DNA from 2 places in the Lactiplantibacillus sp. ME-2 genome. Region 2 is predicted to be linked to the other one. Evidence: predicted binding sites of a transcription regulator. Region 2 holds the regulator's gene; the other holds the start of a gene.
The links. The regulator Rex, encoded in region 2, represses fermentation and respiration genes when NADH is low (regulators of the CRP and FNR family bind a similar motif). The targets are predictions, from matches to a motif close to TTGTGAANTANTTCACAA.
Positions count from the first base shown of each region.

Region 1 (7,703 bases), on a different contig from region 2:
GCAAATCCAAATCACCATTAAATTGATAGGCATCCCCAGTGGAAGTCATTGGGCCATAATAATCAATGCCTTCGCTTTCAGTACCACGCATCTTTTGGTTAGCTCCATGACCACCTGCAGCAAGCACAACTGAACGTGCCTTGATGTTGACTGTTTGGTCCTTTTGAGCAGCAATCACACCGCGTAACTTTTTATCGTTGTCCAACATAAGCTTCTCGACTCGAGTATCCAACATAATTTGACCACCCGCAGCAGCAAACGCCTTCGAAACTTTTTGAATGAATTCATAGCTACTTGCTGAAGGTAGTTCAATCTGACGGTTAATCGAATGTTCTGGCGTTTGCGTCTGTGCTTTTTGATAATGTAAATCTGCAAACTTACTAATAAAATCAATGGCTGGACCAATGTTATGCACCATTAGGTCGGTCAAAGCTGGATAGTTCGTCTCCAAGCTTTCACGAGCAACATCTTGTGCCAACATTTCTGGCGTATCATGATTATTATCAAAAATTTGCGCAGCAACATCAGACCCGGTACCAACAACGTTAGAACCATTCAGAATCGTCGCACCACCAAGATAGCCGTTCTTTTCAACTAAGATAACCTTCTGACCCATTGTCAACGCTCGACAGCCAGCGACTAAGCCCGCTTCTCCGCCACCAATAATGAGCACGTCGGTCCGCAAGTTTTGCGTCTTGGGGGCTTTTTTCTTAGGAACTGGCTGCACATCAACACCAGCATCGGTTACAGCCTTATCTGCCGACTTAAGTAACGCTTGGGTCATCACCGTTGCACCACTAATTGTGTCAACATTGAATGATTGTTCCGTAATGATATTTTGTTTCAATTTATCAATGACTTGGTTAAAGATCCCCGACGTTTCGGAATGCTTTAATATTTTCAAATCCTCAATCTTATTATCTTGCACGTCAACTTCATAATTGATAATACCGTTGTGGCCCATTGCTTGGCCGGTAATTTGTTTTTTACTCAATAGTAAACACTCCTTTGCGTCGCGGCGTTAAGCCACTGGTAACTGTTACCTGTTGTTCATGATCAATAAAAATTGCTTCCGTATGTGGCAACTGTTCGATTAGTTGACAACCACGGTTTGGCCCTTCAAAGTAGGCCACCGTTGATAACACTTCAGCTAATTCTGACCGTTCAGTTATAATCGACACCTGATCAACTTGATTTTCAACCGGATAACCAGTTCGCGGATCAAGGATATGGTGGTAGCGGTGATTGCCAATTTTAAAATATCGTTCGAAGATACCTGACGTCACTACCGTTCTAGCAGGCGTTTCAACCTGTAGCGCTGGATAGCCACGTGGCGCTTCGGGTGCTTGAATTCCAACTTGCCAACGCCGATTATCGGTTAGCGGATTGGCCCCTAATAGCTTAACGTTACCACCAAGATTAACAATAGCGCTGGTAATGCCAGCCTGCTGTAACTGCTTAACGACCTGATCGGCAAAATACCCCTTGGCAATCGCACCAAGATCTAATTGCATGCCAGATTGACGCAAGTAGATACTCGATTGGGCTTCATCTAGGATAACTTCGTGCGTATCTAATAAGGCTAATCGTTGGCTAATTCCCTTGGCCGCTGGTACTTGATGCCCACCAAAACCAATCTTCCAAAGTTTAACCAACGGTCCAATTAGCACATTAAAACTATCCGCATATTGCTTTGTGTACTTAATAGCATCCGACACTAGTTGAAAGCATTCAGTGCTAACCAAAACTGGATGAATACCGGCATATTGATTGATCGCAGCTAATTCTGAATCGGCACGATTGACAGAAAAGACACCATCCATCCGCTGCAAGTAATCATAGACCGCTTCGACCGCTAACTGATTCGGCTCAAATAATGTCAGCGAGATGACGGTTCCCATCATCGTAAATTGTGAAACATACTTTTTTTGTGTCCCAATCATCACTCTGACCTCACGATTTCTTTCAGTTATGCTTTAATTTAACTTCAGATCTTCCAATTCCGGCCGTAAATTTTCAAGTGCAATTTGCCCAGGTGCCGAAGCCGCCCCGACCGTTGCAAATGATAAACAAGAGCCGAACACTTCACCAGCAAGCCGTGACACTTTTCCTAAGTCACCCATCGACATTGTGATTACTGGCTGTGGTAGTGTTTGGCGTGCAATATTAGTCGCTGTCAGTAATGTTAAGACATCCTCCACCGATTGTGGCATCACAGCCATCTTAGCAACGTCAGCACCATAATCGACCATACTAGTAAGGCGCTTAACGATCTCAGCAACCGCCGGCGTTTTATCAAAATCATGATTACTCATGATCACAACTACTTGATGCTCATGAGCTGCTGCAACAATTTGCTTAACAGCTTGTTCGTCATGGTAACGTTCAACATCTAATGCATCCGTGAACCCACCATCTAAGACCGTCTCACACAGTTTAAAATACTCAGTATCTGATAGTGCTAATTCGCCGCCTTCACCTTTAGTTCGGAAAGTAGTTAATAAGGCAATATCACCTAAAGCCTGACGAAGTTGCTGACCGGCCGATTTCAACTGTTCTGGATTAGTTACATCCTTGAAAAAATCAATTCGCCATTCAACGACATCTGGCTGTGCAGCTAAAATCGGTGTCGTCGCTGCTAAAATATCATTAATCGTCGTTCCTGTGATAGGCACTGCCAACTTAGGTCGACCACTACCAAGTTCAATATTTCGTAGCTTTATCGCTGGTTGCATCTTAACTTGCCTCCTGTCATCAATTATTTATCCTGATCATCACTAAACAGAATCTGATGAATGTAATCAACTGGCATGTCTTCGCCAGTCCACAGCTTAAAGGCTGCTGCACCTTGTTCAAGCATCATACCTAAACCATTGTAAACATGCTTCAATCCTGCTTGACGAGCTACCTTCATTAATTTAGTCGTTCGTGGTGCATATACTGTATCAAACACAATTTGGTCTGAGCTGAACCAACTAGGATCGTCCACAAGCGTCTTATCTTCAAGTGGTTTCATTCCAACACCTGTCGAATTAGTATAGATATAAGAGCTTTGGATTTCCCGTTTGAAATCATCACGATCTTCTAATGAGTGTAAAGTGGCGTGACAGTCGGTCTGCTCATTAATTAGTTTAACGTTCCGTTCGGCATTTGCCCATGTTGCATCGTGCATATTAAAAATAGATATTTCTTTGACACCATCCAATGCAGCCTGCACTGCGATCGCAGTCCCGGCACCACCAGCACCAGCTAGCGTCATTTTATGTTCGCGAATATCCAAGCCTTCATCCGCGAGCGCTTTCATAAATCCGATGCCATCAGTCGTATAACCTGTTAAAACACCATCATCATTAACAATTGTATTAACCGCACCCACCATTTTAGCTGCTGGATCAAGCTTATCAAGCAATGGAATCACTTTTTGCTTGTTTGGCATTGAAATATTGGAGCCACGCATATCAAGTGTTCTGATTGACTCAATTGCACTTGGCAGCGTTTCATTCGTCACTTCAAATGCTAAGTAAGCGTAATTTAGTCCTAATTTAGCAAAAGCATTGTTATGCATAGTTGGGGACATTGAATGACGAATTGGATACGCCATTAAACCAATCAGTAAAGTATGCCCATCAATTCGTTCTGCCATGAAAAACCACTCCTAAATATTATTTTTATCTGTTTGTTACTCAATTCACTTGTTATGTTAGCAAATTAGTTTAATATAATAAATATGGATGAGTTGTTTAAATCATCAAAGTTATCTATGAGTAAAGGAGCATTCCTCATGAATTTAAGACATTTAGTTTTTTTCAAAGAGCTAGCTCGAACACAACATATGGCAAAGGCTGCCGAAAACTTAGGTATCTCACAGCCTTCGTTGAGTTATGCCATCAAAAAACTCGAACACGAATTGGGTGTTCCACTTTTTGAAGCAGATGGCCGTAATATCAAGTTAACATCAATTGGCGGTGTTTATTTGAAATACGTCACTGCTACTTTAAATGATTTATCACAAGGCAACGAACTCGTCAAACAACTTATGGATCCAGATACCGGTCATGTTAAATTAGGATTTACCTACACCCTTGGACAGCAACTAGTTCCTGAGTTACTGTCCCATTTCAAAAATCAAAGCGAAAATCAAGCAATTACTTTTGAGCTTGGTCAAGGAAACTCCGGTGTGCTCCTGCAAGCACTAGCCGATGAAAAATACGACATCGTTCTAGCCTCTAACGTCGATAGACTGGGTGAGCAGCTAACTGCCCATCTCTTTGACTTTATCCCACTAGTTCAACAAGAAATTGTTGCAGTTGTTCCAAATGATCATCCCGCGGTACAAAAAAATCCGCTACACGTTGAAGACCTAGCACCTTATCCAATGATCTTATTTTCACAGAATAGCGGCTTGCGACCATTAATCGACCAAATCCTATCAGCAGCCCACGTTCAGCCCAAGGTAGCTTATGAAGTAGAAGAAGATCATACTATGGCTGGGTTTGTTCGTTACAATATGGGTGTTGCGTTAATGCCCTACTTACCACTTTTAAATCCCGAGCGTGTTCAAATCAAACACTTAGCTGATCAGCCATTACAACATCAAATTTACTTAGTCGTTCGTCGCAGTGGTTTTATTACACCTGCCGTCCACCGTTTCCAAGAGTTTATTCGCAGTTATTGTTGGCAACATTACACTAATCAAGAACGATCAATCTAAAAATTGCGCCTTTATTGAAGGCGCAATTTTTAATTAACTTTCAACACCGGAAGCAGCCGACGTACGTGTTGACCGACCACCATGTTTCACAATCAATGCTAAACCAACCCCAATTAACGTAATCACAATGTTCATTAGAATTATCATCCGTGGCGCATCAGCACCGGTAACTTTTGTCAAGTATGCCGCAGCTGATAATACAGCATAATTAGCCACGCTTGAGGCAATCATTACAAGGGATGTCGCTAGACCTTTACTATCTGGAAAGAAACCAATGGTCGTAGAGGTCGCCAATTGTAGTACCCCACCAGCAGCAGCGTAACCAATAACAAAACTACCAATATAGAGAATGACTGGATTATTAATGAAATAACATAACATTAACATGACGATTGAAATACTTGGATATAGTACTAATACGGTCGTCTCTTTCAGCCCCATATGGATAAACTGAGCAGTTAATAAGACCGCTACCGTTGCACCAACCGCATAAAATGATTGCAGGATACTGGGGTCTTTGATTCCGTAACTAGCTCCTAGCTCTTGATTGCAATTCAACCAAATCATAAACGTCGCTGAACTAGTAAAACCAATTAAAATTGATGCAATCGCAGCTGGTGTGAAACGATGCTTCGGTTTGTCAGTAGTCGTTTTAGCCTCAGCAGTTGCTTTATCTTGCTTAGGAAATGGTAAAACCAGAACTAAGATTGCATCAGCAATCATTAAAATTCCACACCCGATAAAAATGACTCGATATGACATTTGAGCACTAGCAACCAAACCAATAACGAACGGCAATACAAACTGAGCAACCGTTATGGCAAACTTTGTAAATAGATTTGCAATTGAGGCCGATTTAGGAAAGATTTCCATCACACTTGGTGACACACAGGTATCCAAGAACGAATTAGCAATCCCGTTAATAATACCAATAGCATACGCCCACCACATGCTGTGAACTGTGATCATCCCAAAAAAGAATACGGCGTACAACGCAATTCCAATGAAACCACTGATACGACGCCCAATCCTATCAGAGACTGGACCAGCAAATGGGTAAGCAATCAGCCGTCCCAGACCATAGGCAGCAATGACAGAAACTACCATACTAACATCAATGGTTCCGTTAGCCAGCGTGGATGCGCCCCACGCCTTTGCAAACTCAGTTTTATACTGTCCCATTATTGAAGAGGCAATTCCTAAAATAAAGTAAGCAAAGTACAATGCCAATGCTGTTACATAATATTTACGGTTTGAATTTGTGTTACTTGTCATCTTAACGTCCCCCATCATCTGAGAAGAACCGTTGCGTTACTTCTTCAACGGGCATTTCTTGGCCTGTGTACAATTTGAACGCTGCGGCACCTTGCCAAACCAGCATCCCCTTACCGCCAATTGTTTTGCTTCCATGTTCAGCTGCATCTGCTAACATTTTTGTGGTAACAGGATTATAAACAGTATCTGTCACAACTAAATCAGAACGAAAAACGGTCATATCCTTAATATTAGTTTGTTCAACATTCGGTGCCATACCGGCCTTGGTTGCGTTAGCCAAAATATCACTTTGTGCAATTGCTTGTGTCAAGACTTCCTGGTCATTAATATCGCCTACAGTAACTTGGCATGCGGGAACTTTATCCATGATCTTTTGAGCCGTTAACTCAGCATTTTGATAAAACGAGTCCTTAGGATTAAAGATATGAATCGCCTGAGCGCCATCTAGTGCCATTTGAACGGCAATTGCTGTAGCAGCACCACCAGCACCTAACACCGTAAGGCGCTTTCCCTGTGGGTCAACACCATGCTGGCGTAGATTTTCAACATAGCCCGCACCGTCCGTATTATGACCAACTAACACGCCATCATTATTGACAATCGTATTCACAGCACCGATTAATTCTGCAGCTGGTGACAATTCATCAACTAATTCTGCAGCAACCTTTTTACAAGGCATCGTTACGTTAGCACCACGCATATTTAAAACGCGCATTTTAGTTAACGCACTGGCCATTTCATCAGCCTGAATGTCAAAAGCCAGGTATGCATCATTAATACCTGCCTTTTCAAAACTGTAGTTATACATTGCTGGTGAGCCTGAATGGCCAACCGGCGAGCCGAAAAGGCCTAGCATAGTTGTGTGTCCATCAATTCGTGCTTCCATCTTTTTATTGCCCCTTTCTAATGCTGCTTAGCTGCTTGACGTGCCTCGTAGGCTTGATATTCGGCCGTTGGCATAGCCTTACCTGTAAAGAGTGTGTATGCTGCATCACCTTGCCACAATAACATGCCTTTCCCCGGCGCTACCGTGCATCCTAATGCCTCGGCGTCTTCAATTAACTTGGTCTTTAGGGGGTTGTAAACAGTATCCGCAACAACCAAGTCTGAACGTAAATAGCTTGGATCGACTAATGATTGACCGTCCAGCGGCTTCATACCAACAATAGTAGCGTTAACCAGAATATCAGCCTTCTCAATCTCAGCTTTTAACTTGTCTTGGTCTTCTAGATGATAGACGTTAACGTCGACTTCTGGCTTTGCTTCCTTAATCTTCTTTTGAGTGTTTTCGGCATTCGCATAAAAGTCGTCCTCACGGTTAAAAATAGCCAATGATTTAGCACCATCTAATGCACATTGAACTTGTAGCGCCGTAGCAGCACCACCAGCACCAATCACGACTAGCTTTTTACCAGCAATATCTACACCGTTCTCTTTCAGATTGCGTACAAAACCAATGCCATCCGTAATATGACCTGTCAACTTACCATTATCGTTAACAATGACATTAATAGCCCCCACAATCTTTGCGGCCGGTGACAACTCATCAACAAGTGTTGCGGCAACGCCCTTACATGGCATCGTTACGTTGCTACCGCGAACCTTAAATAATCGTAATGCATCAATCGCTTCTGGCATTTGTGCTTTTTTAACATCAAAAGCTAAATATGCATAGTCTAATCCTTGCTCTTGAAAGCTAAAGTTATACATCGCCGGT
Region 1 covers NZ_JAKZEQ010000043.1:12,068-19,770, reverse strand. Annotated here, with positions in the region: gene MMY95_RS13270 (FAD-dependent oxidoreductase) at 1-994, opposite strand, end outside; gene MMY95_RS13265 (FAD:protein FMN transferase) at 987-1,943, opposite strand; gene aroD (type I 3-dehydroquinate dehydratase) at 1,977-2,735, opposite strand; gene MMY95_RS13255 (shikimate dehydrogenase) at 2,759-3,643, opposite strand; gene MMY95_RS13250 (LysR family transcriptional regulator) at 3,782-4,711, shown strand; gene MMY95_RS13245 (MFS transporter) at 4,745-5,986, opposite strand; gene aroE (shikimate dehydrogenase) at 5,988-6,872, opposite strand; gene MMY95_RS13235 (shikimate dehydrogenase) at 6,890-7,703, opposite strand, start outside.
Region 1: the regulator Rex is predicted to act here: its motif matches at 3,677-3,694, upstream of MMY95_RS13255 (shikimate dehydrogenase).

Region 2 (7,703 bases):
CACTAACTTGAACTGTTTCCAGCGGGCTTAAGCTGGTCATTTTTGATTCTAGGAATCATCCTCTTTCAATCATGATTTATGCCGCGGATAGGGGCAAAATAATAGTCGCCTCAAGAATTATATTAATTCTTGAGGCGACTATTATTTTTATCTGATGAGTCGTTGGAAAATTAGCTCAATTCTTCTAAAGCTTCAGCTTGTTCGGTCCATTCGGTTTCAACTTGTTCTTGTTGAGTATTGATGGCTTCAAGTTCTTTTTGTAGGTCTTGTAGTTTACCAACATCGGCCGATACTTCAGGTTGCGCCATTTCAGTTTGAATCTGTGTGGCTTGTTCATCTAAGGCAGTCATCTGTTCTTCCAGGGCGGCAACTGAGCGCTCAAGCTTGCGTTTTTCACGTTGTTGCTGCTTGCTGGCTTGGTAATTTTGCTGGCCTTTGGAGCGGGGAGCAGCAGTTGTGGCACTGGTTGAATCCGCTGCACCGGCTTCAGCAGCTTTTTCGGCCGCTTGGCTAGCAGCCGCAGCCGCGATTTCAGCTTGCTCTTGTTTCTTGTCGATGTAGTAGTCGTAATCACCTAAGAAGAGTTCCGTGCCTTCCGGAGAAACCTCTACGACACTCGTGGCGACTTGGTTAATGAAGTAGCGGTCATGTGACACGAACAAAAGGGTGCCGTCAAAGTCGTTGAGGGCGACTTCCAAAACTTCACGGCTATCGATATCCAAGTGGTTAGTTGGTTCATCTAAGATTAAGAAGTTGTCATTTTGCATGGCAAGTTTGGTCAACAGTAACCGGGCTCGTTCTCCACCAGATAGGGCATGAACGGGTTTATCAACATCTTCACCAGTGAAGAGAAAACTGCCCAAAATGGTACGAATGTCTTTTTCAGGAGTGGTGGGATGTTCATCCCAAAGTTCACTGAGGACGGTTTTTTTGTCGTTTAAATTACGTTGCTCTTGATCGTAGTAGCCCGTAACGACGTTGGTGCCAAAAACGGCCTGGCCTTTAATGAATGGAATCTGTCCCAAAATACTCTTTAGGAAAGTCGATTTTCCAATACCGTTCGGTCCAACGATGGCAATAGCTTCATGTTTCTTAATATTCAAGTTGTCGGGTTCCGAAAGAATCTGACCATCATAGCCCACGGCTGCATCTTTGACGGTCAACACAATGTTGCCGCTTTGTTTAGCCGCATGAAAGCCAAAGTGGGCAGTCTTCTCGTCACTATCAGGGCGGTCAAGGCAGTCCATCTTTGCTAACTGCTTACGCCGAGCCTGGGCCCGTTTTGTCGTAGAAGCACGCACGATGTTACGATTAACAAAGTCTTCAAGCTTGCTGATCTCCGCTTGTTGCTTTTCATAATGTTTCCATTGTGCTTGGATTCGAGCCGCTTTTTCTTGCACAAACTGGTCGTAGTTACCAGTGTAGTGCACCATTTCATGGTGTGATAAGTCATAGACTTCGTTAACGACCCGGTCTAAGAAATAACGGTCATGGCTAACGATTAGCAGCGCACCAGAGTAAGACTGGAGATAGCTTTCCAACCAAGTAAGGGTTTCGACGTCCAAGTGGTTCGTCGGTTCGTCAAGGATAAGCAAGTCCCGTTTTTCAAGTAACAACTTGGCCAAGGCCAACTGGGTCTTTTGTCCACCGGATAGTGCCGTCACCGACTTATCGTACACATCGGCGTCGAATTGGAAGCCGTGCAACACGCCCCGAATCTCAGCTTGGTAGCCGTACCCGTTTTTTTGTTGAAATTCAGTTTGAATCTGATCATAGGTTTTCAGGGTCTGTTGATAAGCCTGCTCATCATTCATGATTGCGGGGTCGCTCAATTGATTTTCGAGCTGGTGCATCCGTTTTTCGATGGCATGTAACTCAGCAAAGACACTACTCATTTCTTCCCAAATCGTATTGTTACTATCCAGTCCTTGGTCTTGCGCCAAGTAACCGATTGTTAAGCCCTTGCGCATTGAAATATGGCCTTCGTCCGGTACCGTTTCGCCGGCAATCATTTTAAGTAAGGTTGATTTTCCGGCCCCGTTTCGACCGACAAGGGCCACCCGAGCGTGTTCTTGAATATCCATTTGTACGTTATCGAACAAGACATCGGCGCCAAAACGCCGCATAACTTGCTGTACTTGTAGTAAAATCACGCTTTATTAAGCTCCTTTCACATTTAATTCGTGACATAATTGTAGCATATTGTAACGGCCTGACCCAATTATTCGGAATAATAAGTAATTATTATTTCACAAAGTCACGCGTTATGCTAGAATAGTGTCAGCAAATTCACAAACTTTTAATTAGGAGGACACGTCCGAATGGCAGAAACAAAAATTCCACGGGCAACGGCAAAACGGTTACCGATTTATTACCGCTATTTAAATATCTTGCTAGATGCAGATAAGAAGCGGGTCTCATCGACCGAGTTGTCCGAGGCGGTTAAAGTAGATTCAGCAACGATTCGGCGAGATTTCTCGTATTTTGGGGCGCTCGGCAAACGAGGGTATGGATACGATGTTGAAACGTTACTTGCATTTTTCAAAAAGATTTTAAATCAAGACACCTTAACGAATGTTGCTTTAATTGGGGTCGGTAATTTGGGCCACGCCCTACTGAACTTTAATTTTCACAAAAACAGTAATGTCCGCATTTCAGCAGCATTTGATGTCAACGAGGCGATTGCCAATACAGTCCAAAGTGGGGTTCCAGTGTACCCAATGACGGAGCTCAAAAAGCAATTGATCGAACAACAGATTGAGATTGCTATCTTAACGGTGCCAACCACGGTTGTTCAGAAAATTACCGATGACTTGGTTGATGCAAACGTCAAAGGAATCATGAACTTTACGCCGTTACGAATCTCCGTTCCTGAGACAGTACGGGTTCAGAACGTTGATTTGACCAACGAATTACAAACATTGATCTACTTCATTGAACATTACGGTCAGCAATTAGGTGACAATGGTAATGACGATGAAAATGAGACTGAAGATTAATAACTCGCTTTATCTTTGAAATTAAATGGCTATAAAAAGGCCTCTCTGAATTATTCAGGGAAGCCTTTTTAACATACTTAGATCACGAATCATTGATTGTAACGTATAAATATTCGGTGAAAATTAACGTTGAAACGCTAGGTTAGCGCTACCTAGTAATGATACTAGTGCAGTAAGCCTAATAATGTGGGTAACACAACCGATGCGTTCATTAGGATGTGAGCCGTCATCGATGTTTGAATCCGACCGGTGTGCTGGTATAACCAGCAGAATAATAACCCGATAAAGGCATAGAGGATAAAGTGACCATCCGCATGTGCAAAGCTAAATAGCACACTAGAAATCAAGGCCGCTCCAATCTGACCAGTAACCGCACTTAGATTGCCAAAGATAACTTTGCGGAAGACGATTTCTTCCATAATCGGGGCACCGACAATGATGGCTAAGAAGAAAGCGGGATATTGTTGCCCAACAGTTAAGAGGGTGGTCGTGTTGGTTGACGCTGTTGACTGTCCCAGTAAAGCCGTCATTTTTAAAATGATGACTTGACCAACGATGACTAGGACAAGACCGATCAATCCCCAGATGAACGTCATGAACCAGTTACTTGGTTGTTTTTCAACAACGTTTTTTGTCCGCATGCGACTCGCCAACCAGATGAGTAGGATTGCACCGACTAAGTAGTCGACCGTTTGAATCACGAATACTTGGGCCCCTAGCTGATGGAAAGCAGTCACAAGGACGCTCGGTAGTGCGTAAATAATAAAGTAGATGATAAGAATAAAGATTGATTGGCGGCGATTAACCATCAAGTCACGTCCTTTTAAAAGTTTGATTTAAGATTTATTGATACTTCAATAGTATTCATTATAGTCGATTTGACATTCTTTGACTAATAATTGACAAATCACTTGCAATCTTGAATTAAAATGATATAGTTGACAATGTAATTAGCACTTGAGGTTGAGGAGTGCTAAAAAAGAATAAATGGAGGGATTCACGTGTTAAAACCATTAGGAGATCGCGTTATCTTGCAACAACAAGAAGAAGAAGAACAAACAATTGGCGGTATTGTCATTGCCAATAACGCTAAGGAAAAGCCCCAAAGCGGTAAGGTTGTTGCCGTCAATGACGGTCGTGTTTTAGATAACGGGACAAAAGTTGACCCCAGCGTGAAGGTCGGCGATCAAGTATTATTCGATAAGTATGCCGGTACCGAAGTCAAGTATCAAGGTGCTAAGTATTTGGTATTGCACGAAAAAGATATTGTTGCAATCGAAGACTAATCCATTTAAATTGCGCAACTTAAAATAAATTAAATTCATGAGGTGAATAGAGATAATGGCTAAAGAATTAAAGTTCTCTGAAGATGCACGTTCAGCGATGCTAAAAGGTGTCGATCAATTAGCTGACACAGTTAAGTCAACGTTAGGTCCTAAGGGTCGCAACGTTGTTTTGGAACAATCATATGGTTCACCAACAATTACTAATGATGGTGTAACGATTGCTAAGGCGATCGAATTAGACGATCATTTCGAAAACATGGGTGCTAAGTTAGTTTCTGAAGTTGCTTCAAAGACTAATGACATCGCTGGTGATGGGACGACTACTGCAACGGTCTTAACACAATCAATCGTTAATGAAGGTATGAAGAACGTTACGGCCGGTGCTAACCCTGTTGGCATTCGTCGTGGGATTGAAGAAGCTACTAAGACGGCGGTTGACTCATTACACGCTATGGCACACGAAGTTAAGACGCAAGAAGATATTGCGCAAATCGCTTCTGTATCTTCAGCAAGTGAAGAAACTGGTAAATTGATTGCCGAAGCCATGGAAAAAGTTGGTCATGACGGTGTTATCACGATTGAAGAATCACGTGGTGTTGATACTAGCTTAGACGTTGTTGAAGGGATGCAATTCGACCGCGGCTACTTATCACAATACATGGTTACTGATAATGATAAGATGGAGGCGGATCTTGACAATCCATATATCTTAATTACTGATAAGAAGATTTCAAACATTCAAGATATCTTACCACTATTACAATCCATCGTTGAACAAGGCAAGCCATTGTTGATCATTGCTGATGACATTTCTGGTGAAGCTTTACCAACCTTAGTCTTGAACAAGATGCGTGGGACGTTTAACGTTGTCGCCGTTAAGGCACCCGGTTTTGGTGATCGGCGTAAGGAACAATTACAAGATATCGCTATCTTAACTGGCGGGACGGTTATCACTGACGACCTTGGCCTTGAATTGAAGGACACGACCATCGATCAATTAGGTCAAGCCAACAAAGTTACGGTTACTAAGGATAACACCACCATTGTTGAAGGCGCTGGTTCCAAGGATGCTATCTCAGAACGGGTTGAATTTATCCGTAACCAAATCGGTGAAACAACTTCTGACTTTGACAAAGAAAAGTTACAAGAACGTTTAGCTAAATTAGCTGGTGGGGTTGCCGTTGTTCGTGTCGGTGCCGCTACTGAAACTGAATTGAAGGAACGTAAATACCGGATTGAAGATGCTTTGAACGCAACTCGGGCCGCCGTTGAAGAAGGCTTTGTTGCTGGTGGTGGTACTGCTTTGATTAACGTTATCAAAGATGTTGCTGCATTGAAGGAAACTGGTGACGTTCAAACTGGGATCAACATTGTTAAACGTGCTTTGGAAGAACCAGTTCGCCAAATCGCTGAAAATGCTGGTTTGGAAGGCTCTGTTATCGTTGAAAAGATGAAGGAACAAAAGCCAGGTGTTGGTTTCAACGCCGCAACTGATGAATGGGTTGACATGATCAAAGCTGGTATCGTGGACCCAACTAAGGTAACGCGTTCTGCTTTACAAAATGCCGCTTCTGTTTCAGCCCTTCTCTTAACGACTGAAGCCGTTGTCGCTGAAAAACCTGAAGAAAATGCACCAGCTGCACCAGCCGCACCAAACCCAGGTATGGGCGGTATGATGTAAACAAATCGTAACATTAAGCACTTACTCGGCTGAGTAAGTGCTTTTTTAGTGCTGTTAGGGTGTGAATCGACTAGAATAAAGGTATTGATTTATCCATATTAGAGCGGTAGGATTAGTCGTTAACGCAAAATGTGGGTGCGGTGAAGCACCCGACATTTAACTGGTAGTATTTGGCAGGGTAAAGTAGTAGAATCTACTTTGACTCAGTTTACTTTGGGATAATTATTTTGGAATAAAGGAGTTATTATCATGTGGCGTTATTTAAAGCGGTTAGTTATTGGGAAACCGTTAAAAACCATGGACGAGGGTGGGCAAGCACTCACCAAGTTCAAGGCACTGGCGCTGCTATCGTCAGATGCGCTATCATCGGTGGCTTACGGTACTGAACAGATTACGACCGTTTTGATTACACTTTCAGCGGCCGCGTTGATGTATCAATTGTACGTGGCGGCGCTTGTGTTAGTGCTGTTGTTTGCTATTACGATGTCGTACCGACAAATTATTCGGGCTTATCCATCTGGCGGTGGCGCCTACGTGGTGGCAAGTACGAACTGGGGGCGGCCAGCCGGATTAGTTGCCGGGGGATCACTGCTGGTTGATTATATGCTGACCGTAGCGGTTTCCGTCACTTCTGGTACTGAAGCAATCACGTCGGCGATTCCGGCGCTAGCTAATTATCAAGTATTGATTGCCGTACTGATTGTCATCGCCATCATGGCGTTAAATTTGCGTGGAATGCGCGAATCCGCATCATTCTTAACGTTTCCCGTTTATTTTTTCATTATTATGATTATCGGCATGATTCTATGGGGCGTTATGAATATTGCGAGTGGTAACTTAACTTACCACGCCTCCGCAGCAGTTGGAGCACCGGTTCAAGGGATGACCTTGGTGCTGTTCTTACGGGCCTTTTCTTCCGGTTCGTCTTCGCTGACTGGGGTGGAAGCAATCAGTAATGCGGTGCCAAACTTCAAACGACCGAAACGCAAGAATGCGGCGAACACGTTAGCAATTATGTCATTAGTCTTGGCCGTCTTCTTTGGTGGTATTACTTATTTAAGTTATTACTTAGGCGTTAAACCACAAGTAGACAATACCGTCTTGTCACAAATTGCTACGGCGGTCTTTGGTCACGGCTTATTCTACTACTTGTTACAATTATCGACGGCGTTAATTCTGGCCGTTGCGGCAAATACTGGTTTTTCAGCCTTTCCAATTTTAGCTTATAACTTGGCTAAAGATAAATTTCTACCACATGCTTACATGGATCGTGGGGACCGCTTGGGCTACTCCAATGGGATTATCTCATTGGCGGTCGGGGCAATTGCGTTGATCTTTATCTTTCATGGGAAGACGACGCTTTTGATTCCACTTTATGCGGTGGGGGTCTTTGTCCCATTTACTTTGTCGCAATCTGGTATGATTATTCATTGGTTCCGCGAACGGGGGCAATGGTGGTGGATGAAGGCGGCGGTAAACTTACTTGGGGCGTTGATTTCGATTCTCCTAGTGATTTTCCTATTCTTGCTACATTTCGGCAATGTTTGGCCATACTTAATCGTTATGCCACTCTTACTGTACATGTTCTACCGAATCCACGTGCACTATAACCGGGTTGCGGCCCAGTTACGCGTGGTTGCCAAGGAAAAAGCGACGATTCATGATTATGACGGTGCAACGGTGATCGTCCTCGTCTCGAATGTGACGCGGGTAACTGCTCAAGCAGTCAACTACGCG
Region 2 covers NZ_JAKZEQ010000017.1:43,186-50,888, forward strand. Annotated here, with positions in the region: gene MMY95_RS07955 (ABC-F family ATP-binding cassette domain-containing protein) at 171-2,153, opposite strand; gene MMY95_RS07960 (redox-sensing transcriptional repressor Rex) at 2,322-2,999, shown strand; gene MMY95_RS07965 (type II CAAX endopeptidase family protein) at 3,164-3,808, opposite strand; gene groES (co-chaperone GroES) at 4,001-4,285, shown strand; gene groL (chaperonin GroEL) at 4,341-5,966, shown strand; gene MMY95_RS07980 (APC family permease) at 6,216-7,703, shown strand, end outside.